2 linked regions of the Marinobacterium aestuarii genome follow. The protein of the gene in region 1 interacts with the protein of each later gene in a pairwise test. Links are inferred from orthologs where the notes say so. Each region holds a gene or a part of one and is shown in the gene's direction. Other genes may lie near its edges.

Evidence for each region. The genes of interacting proteins can lie anywhere in the genome.
Region 2: the proteins of dnaE (region 1) and A8C75_RS15215 interact in binary tests that used the Escherichia coli proteins (3 or more experiments, as listed by UniProt). The link is inferred for Marinobacterium aestuarii from one-to-one orthologs.

What each region holds. Positions count from the first base shown.
Region 1 is NZ_CP015839.1:676,796-682,893, forward strand. Bases 1,237-5,330 are described here. They hold dnaE (DNA polymerase III subunit alpha), read left to right. Parts: upstream 1,237-1,635; coding sequence 1,636-5,130; downstream 5,131-5,330. Other genes in these bases: rnhB (ribonuclease HII), read left to right, coding at 1,237-1,629; accA (acetyl-CoA carboxylase carboxyl transferase subunit alpha), read left to right, coding at 5,255-5,330. Also shown: lpxB (lipid-A-disaccharide synthase), read left to right, coding at 1-1,011; more of rnhB, read left to right, coding at 1,012-1,236; more of accA, read left to right, coding at 5,331-6,098. UniProt on the Escherichia coli protein: DNA polymerase III is a complex, multichain enzyme responsible for most of the replicative synthesis in bacteria. This DNA polymerase also exhibits 3' to 5' exonuclease activity. The alpha chain is the DNA polymerase catalytic subunit.
Region 2 is NZ_CP015839.1:3,485,656-3,489,685, reverse strand. The notes cover bases 1,187-3,969. They hold A8C75_RS15215 (pyridoxal phosphate-dependent aminotransferase), read left to right. Parts: upstream 1,187-1,895; coding sequence 1,896-3,044; downstream 3,045-3,969. Other genes in these bases: A8C75_RS15210 (amidohydrolase), read left to right, coding at 3,032-3,850; A8C75_RS15220 (nucleoside recognition domain-containing protein), read left to right, coding at 1,187-1,775. Outside these bases: A8C75_RS15230 (ABC transporter permease), read left to right, coding at 1-247; A8C75_RS15225 (DUF3299 domain-containing protein), read left to right, coding at 258-794; more of A8C75_RS15220, read left to right, coding at 846-1,186. UniProt on the Escherichia coli protein: Shows aminotransferase activity with methionine and histidine as substrates, and to a lesser extent also with phenylalanine.

The sequences.
Region 1 (6,098 bases):
TGCCGCTCGCTCTATCCACTGGAGCGTCTGTCGGTGATGGGGCTGGTCGAGGTGCTCGGCCGGCTGCCTGAACTGATGGGTATTCGCCGTAACTTGCGCCAGCACTTCACCGCCACGCGCCCGCATCTGTTTATCGGTATAGACGCGCCGGACTTTACCCTTAACCTGGAAGGTGCGCTGCGTCGCGCAGGCATCCCCACGGTGCATTATGTCAGCCCATCGGTCTGGGCCTGGCGGCGCAAACGTGTGTTCAAGATTCTGCAGACCACCAATCTGATGCTGACGCTGTTTCCGTTTGAGGCGCGCTTTTATCAGGAGAATGGTCAGCGTGTCTGTTTTGTCGGTCACCCCCTGGCCAGCCAGATTCCGCTGCAGCCCGATACCGCCGAGGCGCGTGGGCAGCTCGGCCTGGCGGTGGAGGATGAGGTCGTGGCATTGCTGCCCGGCAGCCGTGGCGGCGAGCTGAAGTATCTGGCGCGGCCCTTCCTGGAAACGGCCCGCTGGCTCAAGCAGCGCCGGCCGCAGTTGCGCTTTGTGTTGCCGGCGGCGAACGAAACCCGGCTGCAGACGCTGCGCGAGCTGATCGACACCGAGTTTGCCGATCTGCAGGTCGAGCTGTATCTGAAGCAGTCCCGCAGCCTGATGCAGGCCGCCGATGTTATTCTGATCGCCTCAGGCACCGCGACCCTGGAAGCCATGCTGCTGAAAAAGCCCATGGTGGTGGCCTATCGCATGGCCGGGCTGACGCACCGCATACTGTCACGGCTGATCAAGAGCCGCTTTATTTCCCTGCCCAACCTGCTGGCCGATGCGCCCCTGGTGCCTGAAGTGCTGCAGGATGAAGTGCGCCCCGAGGTGCTGGGGCCACTGTTGCTGCAGCAGCTGGAAGATCCGGCCCATGCCGCCATGCTGCGTGAACGTTTCGCCGAGATACATGCCCAGCTCAACTGCGATGCCGACGAGCGCGCCGCCGAGGCGATCGTGCAGCTGCTCGCCGACAGGTCGTTGTAAATGCAGCGGCAGGAATTTGATTTTTTCGAAGTAGAGCAGGGCGCCGACAAGAATGTGGCCGGTGTCGATGAGGTTGGCCGCGGGCCCCTGGTCGGCAATGTGGTGGCTGCTGCCGTTATTCTGGACCCTTCACGTCCGATCCTGGGGCTGGCGGACTCCAAGGTGCTGAGCGAAAAGAAGCGCCTGGCGCTGTACAGCGAAATCTGTGACAAGGCGCTGGCCTGGTGCGTGGCCTCGGCCAGCCCGGCCGAAATTGATGAACTGAATATTCTGCATGCCAGCATGCTGGCGATGCAGCGCGCGGTGGCAGGGTTATCCATACAGCCCGACTTTGCCCTCATCGACGGCAATCGCTGCCCGCAGCTGGCCTGTCCGAGCGAGGCCGTGATCAAGGGTGACGCCAAGGTGCCTGCGATCAGTGCCGCCTCGATTATTGCCAAAGTGGTGCGAGATCAGGAGATGGCTGATCTGCACCGTCTGCATCCCGACTATGGTTTTGCGCAACACAAGGGTTACCCGACGCCGGCCCATCTGGCCGCGCTGCGCCGTCTGGGGCCCCTGCCTGAATATCGCCGCAGTTTTCGCCCCGTGCGTGAACTGCTGCAACCCGGAGACTGAGACCCCATGGCGACACCCCAATTCGTTCACCTGCGTCTGCATACCGAATACTCCCTGGTTGATGGGCTGGTGCGGGTCAAGGAAGCGGTCGCGGCAGCCAAGGCCGCCGGCATGCCGGCGGTGGCGGTGACCGATCAGAGCAACCTCTTTGCCACCATCAAGTTTTACAAGGCTGCACTGAACGCCGGCATCAAGCCCATCTGTGGCGTCGATGTGCATGTCATGAACGAGGCAGATCCCGCGGGCGAGCCCCATCGCATGACGCTGCTGGTGCGCAATGGCAAGGGCTATCGCAACCTGATGGAGCTGGTGTCCCAGGCCTATGCCGAAGGCCAGAATATCGTCGGTGAAAAGGCGATTCTGAAGAAAGCCTGGATTCGTGAGCGCTCAGAGGGCCTGATCGCGCTGTCCGGCGGGCGTCTGGGGGAAGTGGGTCGGGCCATGCAGTCGGACAAGGTATCGCCTATTGCCGTGCTGCGCGAATGGATGGAGATATTCCCGGATAACTATTATCTGGAGGTGCAGCGCACGGGGCGTCAGGGTGAGGAGGATCTGGTGCACGCCAGTGTTGCCCTGGCCCACGAAACCGATTGCCCGCTGGTCGCCACCAATGAGGTGATGTTCCTCAAGGCAGAGGATTTTGATGCCCACGAGGCGCGTGTCTGCATCAACCTCAGCCGTACTCTGGACGACTCCAGGCGGCCGCGGGATTACAGCGATCAGCAGTATTTCCGCTCGGCGGCGGAAATGCATGAACTCTTCGCCGATATTCCGGAGGCGCTAGCCAACAGCGTCGAGATTGCCCGACGCTGCAATGTCGAGATTGAGCTGGGCACTTACTACCTGCCGCGCTTCCCTGTGCCCGAAGGCATGCTGATGGATGACTATTTCCGTCAGGTGAGCTTCGATGGCCTGGAAGAGCGGCTGGAGATTCTGCTTGACCGTACCGATCCGGACTACGATGCCAAGCGCCAGCTGTATATAGACCGGCTCGAGTTCGAGCTCGAAATCATCATCCAGATGGGCTTTCCCGGCTACTTCCTCATCGTTATGGACTTCATCAAGTGGGGCAAGGAGAACGGCGTACCCGTGGGGCCGGGGCGTGGTTCGGGTGCCGGCTCCCTGGTGGCCTATGCGCAGAAGATTACCGATCTGGACCCGCTGGAATATGACTTGCTGTTCGAGCGCTTCCTGAACCCGGAACGTGTCTCCATGCCCGACTTCGATATCGACTTCTGCATGGATAACCGCGACAAGGTGATCGACTACGTGGCCCGTACCTACGGTCGCGATGCGGTGTCTCAGATCATCACCTTCGGTACCATGGCGGCCAAGGCGGTGGTGCGCGACGTTGCCCGTGTGCAGGGCAAGCCCTTTGGTCTGGCGGACCGGCTCTCCAAGCTGATTCCGTTTGAAGTCGGCATGACGCTTGGCAAGGCCTGGGAGCAGGAATCCCAGCTGCGCGAATTCGTGGAGTCCAGCGAAGAAGCACAGGAAATCATGGAGATGGCCTACAAGCTGGAAGGGGTGACCCGCGGTGTCGGCAAGCACGCCGGGGGTGTGGTTATAGCGCCAACCAAGCTGACGGACTTCGCCGCCACCTACTGCGACGAGGCTGGCGAGGGTCTGGTAACCCAGTTCGACAAGAACGATGTCGAGGAAGCCGGGCTGGTCAAGTTCGACTTCCTGGGTCTGCGGACCCTGACCATCATCGACTGGGCGCTGAAAACGATCAACAAGATCCGCGTGCCGGCGGGCGAAGCGCCGCTGGATATCACGCTGATTGATCTGGAAGACAAGACCACCTTCGATCTGCTGCAGAGCGCCGAAACCACGGCGGTATTCCAGCTAGAGTCCAGCGGCATGAAGGACCTGGTACGGCGCCTCAAACCCAGCCGCTTCGAGGATATTGTCGCCCTGGTGGCCCTGTTCCGGCCGGGGCCGCTGCAGTCGGGCATGGTGGATGACTTTATCAACCGCAAGCACGGCCGCGCCGAAATGGCCTGGCCGCACGTGGATTACCAGCTCGATAGCCTGCAGCCCGTGCTGGAACCGACCTACGGCATCATCCTGTACCAGGAACAGGTCATGCAGATCGCCCAGGTCATGGCGGGCTATACGCTCGGCGGCGCCGACATGCTGCGCCGTGCCATGGGCAAGAAAAAACCCGAAGAAATGGCCAAGCAGCGCGCCATCTTCCTGGAAGGCTGTGAGCAGCAGGGCATCGACCGCGACCTGTCGGGTAACATCTTCGATCTGGTGGAAAAATTCGCCGGCTACGGTTTTAACAAGTCCCACTCCGCCGCCTATGCACTGGTGTCTTATCAGACCGCCTGGCTCAAGGCGCACTACCCGGCGCCCTTTATGGCGGCGGTTATTTCCTCCGATATGCAGAACACCGAGAAGGTGGTTATCTTCATCGAAGAGTGCCGCAACATGGGCCTCGCGCCGGCGGTGCCGGATGTAAATAGCAGTGAATACATGTTTACCGTCAACCCGGCCGGGGAAATTGTCTATGGCCTGGGCGCGGTCAAGGGCGTGGGTGAAGGCCCCATCGATGCCATAGTGCAGGCGCGCAAGGATGGTCAGGGGGATTTCAGCGATATTTTCGATTTCTGCCAGCGTGTGGGTGCCCGCAAGCTCAGCAAGCGCGTGATGGAAGCGCTGGTGCGCTCCGGCGCCCTGGATCGCCTGGGCGCGAGTCGCGCTGTGCTGTTTGAGTCCATCCCCGATGCCCTCAAGGCGGCGGATCAGAGCGCGCGCAATCAGGACGCCGGCATGTTCGACCTGTTTGGTGAAATGCCGGTGGAAGAGGCCCGCGATCCCTACGCCGACTACAGTCGCGTACGAGAGTGGACCGACAAGGAACGCCTGACCGGCGAAAAGGACACCCTGGGGTTATATCTGACCGGCCACCCCATTGATGAGTACCAGAAAGAGCTGAGCCATTTTATCAGCAAGAAAATTTCCGATGTGCAGCCGGCCCGGGGGCGGCAGCAGAAGATGGCGGGTCTGGTGGTGGATCTGCGGCTGAAGAAAACCAAGAAGGGCGACTCGCTCTGTTTTGTCACCCTGGATGATCGCAGCGCCCGCATCGATGTGACCCTGTATGGCGAGGCTTACGAGCTGGCCCGCAGCAAGCTGAACAAGGATGCAGTGCTGATCATGGAAGGTGAAGTGCTGCAGGATGACTACAACGGTGGCCTCAAGGTCAAGGGTAGCCGGGTGATGGATATCAGCGAAGCCAGGGCGCAGTATGCCCGCTGCCTGGAGATTAGTGGTGACAGTCAGAGCCTCGGTGGCCGCCGGCTGCGCGAGCTGGTCGAGGTGCTGAAGAGTCACCGCGGCAATGGCAGCATGGCGGTGACGCTGCGCTACAGGCGCCCCGATGCCGAGGCCTGTCTGCCCTTCGGTGACAGCTGGAAGGTACAGGCCAGTGATGACCTGGTGCTCAAGCTGCTGGATCGCTTTGGCGCAGGGGCGGTGGCGCTGCGCTATTGAGGCCGGTCGCTGCCTGGTCATGTGCGGGGTGGTTATCACAGGACTCAACGGGTAGAATTGCCCGTTTGTTGTTCTTCAAGAATGATCTTCAAGTAACCGAATTGCAGAGCGGAAGCAGACGCGAATGAACCCGAATTACCTCGAATTCGAACAGCCCATTGCTGAACTGGAAGCGAAGATCGAAGAGCTGCGTCATGTCGGCGATGACAGCGACATCAACCTGTCGGAAGAGCTTGGCAAACTGAGGGAGAAGAGTCGCAATCTGACCGCGTCCATCTTCTCCAACCTGTCCGCCTGGCAGGTTTCGCAGCTGGCGCGTCATCCCAAGCGCCCTTATACCCTCGATTATGTCAGTCACCTTTTCGACGACTTCGATGAAATTCACGGCGACCGGCATTTTTCCGATGACGCCGCCATCGTCGGTGGTATCGCCCGGCTGGACGGCAAACCCGTGGTCGTGATCGGTCACCAGAAGGGCCGCGAGACCAAGGAAAAGATTCGTCGCAACTTCGGCATGCCGCGTCCGGAAGGTTACCGCAAGGCGCTGCGCATCATGGAGATGGGTGAGCGCTTCAAGATGCCGGTGCTGACCTTTATCGACACCCCGGGTGCCTATCCCGGTATCGATGCCGAAGAGCGCGGTCAGTCCGAGGCCATCGCTTTCAACCTGGCGAAGATGTCCTGCCTGAAAACGCCGATTATCTCCACCGTTGTGGGTGAAGGCGGCTCCGGCGGCGCCCTGGCGATCGGTGTCTGCGACAAGCTGCTGATGCTGCAGTACTCCACTTACTCGGTTATTTCCCCGGAGGGCTGTGCGTCCATCCTGTGGAAAAGCGCCGAGCGCGCGGCCGATGCGGCCAAGGCCATGGGGATTACCTCCGGCCGTCTGCATGAGCTGGGCCTGGTGGATCATGTGGTCAGCGAGCCGCTGGGCGGCGCGCACCGTGATCCGGCCCTGACGGCAGCGA
Region 2 (4,030 bases), 2.8 Mb from region 1 along the record:
CTTCGAGGCGACCTTGCTGACGCTGCTGGGATCGGTGCTGGGCATGGCGCTGCTGTATCTGGGTATTGCGCTGAGCCAGCCGCTGTTTGCCCAGTGGCTCGGGCTGCAGCTGGACCTGTCGCTGCCCAGCGCCCGGCAATGGATTTTCCTCGCACTGGTGCAGGCAGCCGGTATACTCACGGGCCTGATTCCGGGCTGGCGGGCATACCGCTATTCGCTGGCCGATGGCATGACTATTCGTATATGAAAGGCGTTCTATGAAAATCGTTGTTACGGCGTTTGTGGCGTTGTTGCTGACCCTGAGCCCGCCGCTCTGGGCGCTGGAAACCCTCAATGGCCAGGAGGTCGAGGCGCTGGAGTGGGACGCGCTTATGCCGCCGGATTTCACCTTCGAGCAGGTGTACGGCAATCAGGACTTTGGTGATCTGGAAGATTTCGATCCCCGGGCGCAGCAGAAGCTCGACGACATGATGCAGGCATTGCAGTCGGCACCGGTGGTGCCGGAACTCGATGGCAAAATGGTGCGCATTCCTGGCTTTGTGGTTCCGCTGGACGGGGTAGGGCAGAAGGTCACCGAGTTTTTCCTGGTGCCCTATTTTGGTGCCTGTATCCACACCCCGCCACCGCCTTCCAATCAGATCATCCTGACCCGCTTTGAACCCGGTACCAATGTGAGAAACCTGTTCGATGCGGTCTGGATTACCGGCACCCTCAAGGTGGAGAGCTTCGCCCACGAGGTCGCAGCGTCGGGCTACAGCATAGAGGCTTATCGCATAGAGCCGTACACCGAGTAAACCACCAGTGGCGTTGGTCCCGCGAGCGGGCAGCATGATCAGGGGCTAAGCATGGATTCAATAGTCAGCGTCATTATGCAGGCCGGTCGTACCGGTATCGAGCTTGCACTCTATGTTCTGCTGCCCATCATGGTGGTGATGCTGGCGCTGATGAAACTGCTGGAAGCCCGCGGCGTACTGGCCTGGGTGGCCAATGCGTTGGCGCCGGTGCTGCGTATTTTCGGTCTGCCGGGGCTGGGCATCTTTGCCATGGTCAAATTGCTGCTGGTGAGCTTTTCGGCCCCGGTGGCGACACTGGCGTTGATGGACCGCAATGGCACCTCGTCGCGCCATATCGCGGCCACCCTGGCCATGGTGCTGACCATGTCCCAGGCCAATGTGGTGTTTCCGATGCTGTCGGTCGGGCTGAACCTGCCGGTGATCATGGCGACCTCAGTGATTGGCGGTCTTTTCGCCGCCAGTGTGACCTACTATCTGCTGGCGCGGGCCTCAGCTTCTGAGCCTGCGGTGGAAGTACCGGTGATAGTGCCCGGTGAGCGGCGCGGCACCATTGAAATTCTGGCCGAAGGTGGCCAGGAGGGCATGAAGATTGCGCTGGCCTCACTGCCGATACTGATTCTGGCACTGTGCTTTGTGTATACACTCCAGGCCAGTGGCGCCATTACGCTGATCAGCGCGGTGCTGGCGCCGCTGCTGGCCTTGCTGGGGTTGCCGGAGGCCGCGGTTCTGCCCATCGTCACCAAGTTCATCGCCGGCGGCACGGCCTTTATGGGGGTCGTGCTGGATCTGATGAATCAGGGCCTGATCAGTGCTGCCGACCTTAACCGCATGGCGGGCTTTGTCACCAACCCGCTGGATCTGGCCGGCGTGGCTATCATGACGGCGGCGGGAAAGCGTGTCGGGCGCGTGGCACGGGCGGCGGTCTGGGGTGCGCTGGCGGGTATGCTGTTGCGCGGCATGCTGCATCTGCTGATTTTCTGATGTGCTGATTGATTGAGTAGCGACGCAGGCTGAAGGTTGGTCTTGTCGGTGACGCTGGTCGCTGTCGGGGCGGCTAAGGTACACTTCGCTGCAATTTCCGTCGCCACAAGAGCCTGAACAATGCGGTATCCCGAGACCAAACTGCCGAAGGTCGGAACAACCATCTTCACCGAGATGTCCCAGCTGGCCAATGCCACCGGCGCCATCAATCTGTCCCAGGGCTTTCCCGATTTTGATGCCCCCGCTGCCCTGCGTGAACGGGTCACCCACCATATCAACAGCGGCGCCAATCAGTATGCGCCCATGACCGGCGTGCCGGCGTTACGCGAGGCCATCGCCCTCAAGTGCGAACGCCTCTACGGTCACAGGCCCTGCATGGACACCGAAGTGACCGTGACCTCCGGCGCCACCGAGGCCCTGTTCGCGGCCATCAGCGCCGTGGTGCGGCGCGACGATGAAGTCATCCTGTTCGATCCCTGTTACGACAGCTATGAACCTGCCATCGAACTCAATGGTGGCAAGGCGGTGCATCTGCCACTGGATGAGCAGGATTTCAGTATCGACTGGAACCGCCTGGCGGATGCGATCAACCCCCGTACCCGCATGATCGTGATCAATACGCCGCACAACCCCACCGGCAGTGTGTTCGGTAGCGAAGACCTTGAGCGCCTTGCCGCGCTGGTGCGCGATACCGATATTCTGCTGATTGGCGATGAGGTCTACGAGCACATTGTATTTGACGGTGCTGCCCATCAAAGTCTGCTGTGTCATCGGGAGCTGGCGCAGCGCAGTTTTGTGGTGTCCTCGTTCGGCAAGACTTACCATGCCACCGGCTGGAAACTGGGCTACTGCATTGCGCCTGCGCCCCTGAGTGCGGAGTTTCGCAAGGTGCACCAGTACCTGACGTTCAGCACCATGACGCCGGCGCAACTTGGGCTGGCGGATTTTATGCTGGATGCGCCCGAGCATTATCTTGAGCTGCCGGCCTTCTACCAGGCCAAGCGCGACCTGTTCAGCGAATTGATGGCACCGAGTCGTTTCGGCTTGAGCCTGGCACTAGGCACCTATTTTCAGCTGGCGGATTACAGCGCCATCAGCGATCTGCCCGATACCGAATTTGCCAAATGGCTGACGCGCGAAGCCGGTGTCGCGAGCATTCCGGTCTCGGTTTTCTGCCAGCAGCCGATGCAGCGCAGGCTGGTACGCTTCTGTTTTGCCAAGGGCGAGGACACTCTGCGGGAGGCGGCGACGCGGCTATGCAAAATCTAAGCACTACGCACGGTGTGAACCCAGTGCAGGACCTTCGGATCAGCCTGGTGCAAACCGAACTGCACTGGCAGGACCCCGCCGCTAACTGGCAGCTGTTCGAGACGCTGCTGGCGCCCCTGGCCGGCACGACCGACCTGGTGGTGCTGCCGGAAATGTTTACCACCGGTTTTACCATGGCACCCGAAGGCCTGGCCGAACCCGAGCAGGGGCCGACTCTGAACTGGATGCGCCAGCAGGCGGCGTTGCTGGGTGCGGCTCTGTGCGGCTCTGTGGTGACGCAAAGGGCCCAGGGGTATGTGAATCGGCTGCTGTTTGTCACCCCCGAAGGCCAGGTGCATCAGTACGACAAGCGGCACCTGTTTCGCATGGCCAACGAGCATCAGCACTATGAAGCCGGTGCCTGCCGGGCACTGATCGAATACCGCGGCTGGCGGATTCTGCCCTCGGTCTGCTATGACCTGCGCTTCCCGGTGTTTCTGCGCAACCGCAATGACTATGACCTGTTGCTCTGCGTGGCCAACTGGCCGGCGGCACGACGCCATCCCTGGCGCGTGCTGCTGCAGGCGCGTGCCATCGAAAACCTCTGTTACGTGGCCGGCGTCAACCGGGTGGGTCAGGATGGCAAGGGTTATGACTACAGCGGCGACTCCATGCTGGTGGACTTCAAGGGCCAGGCGGTGCTGGATAAGCCCGCCGGTGAGTCTTTCGTTGCCACTACAACGCTGAGTGCTGCGGCGCTAACGGCATTTCGCGAGGCCTTTCCGGCCTGGGAAGACGCCGATGCTTTCGAGCTTGCGGACCTGTAGCGAAAAAAGGCTGACGGTGTGGGGTTTGAGGTACTTGGCGGAGTGCTGTGGGGCGATTAAAACGCCTGCTTGAAAAGGTTTCACGAACGGCGCTGAGGGTGGCGCTATACTGGAACCATGTCTGTGGCGCCTGTACGAATTTTGATCGTTAATAGGGCGACTTCACAAGGCAGGTGTACC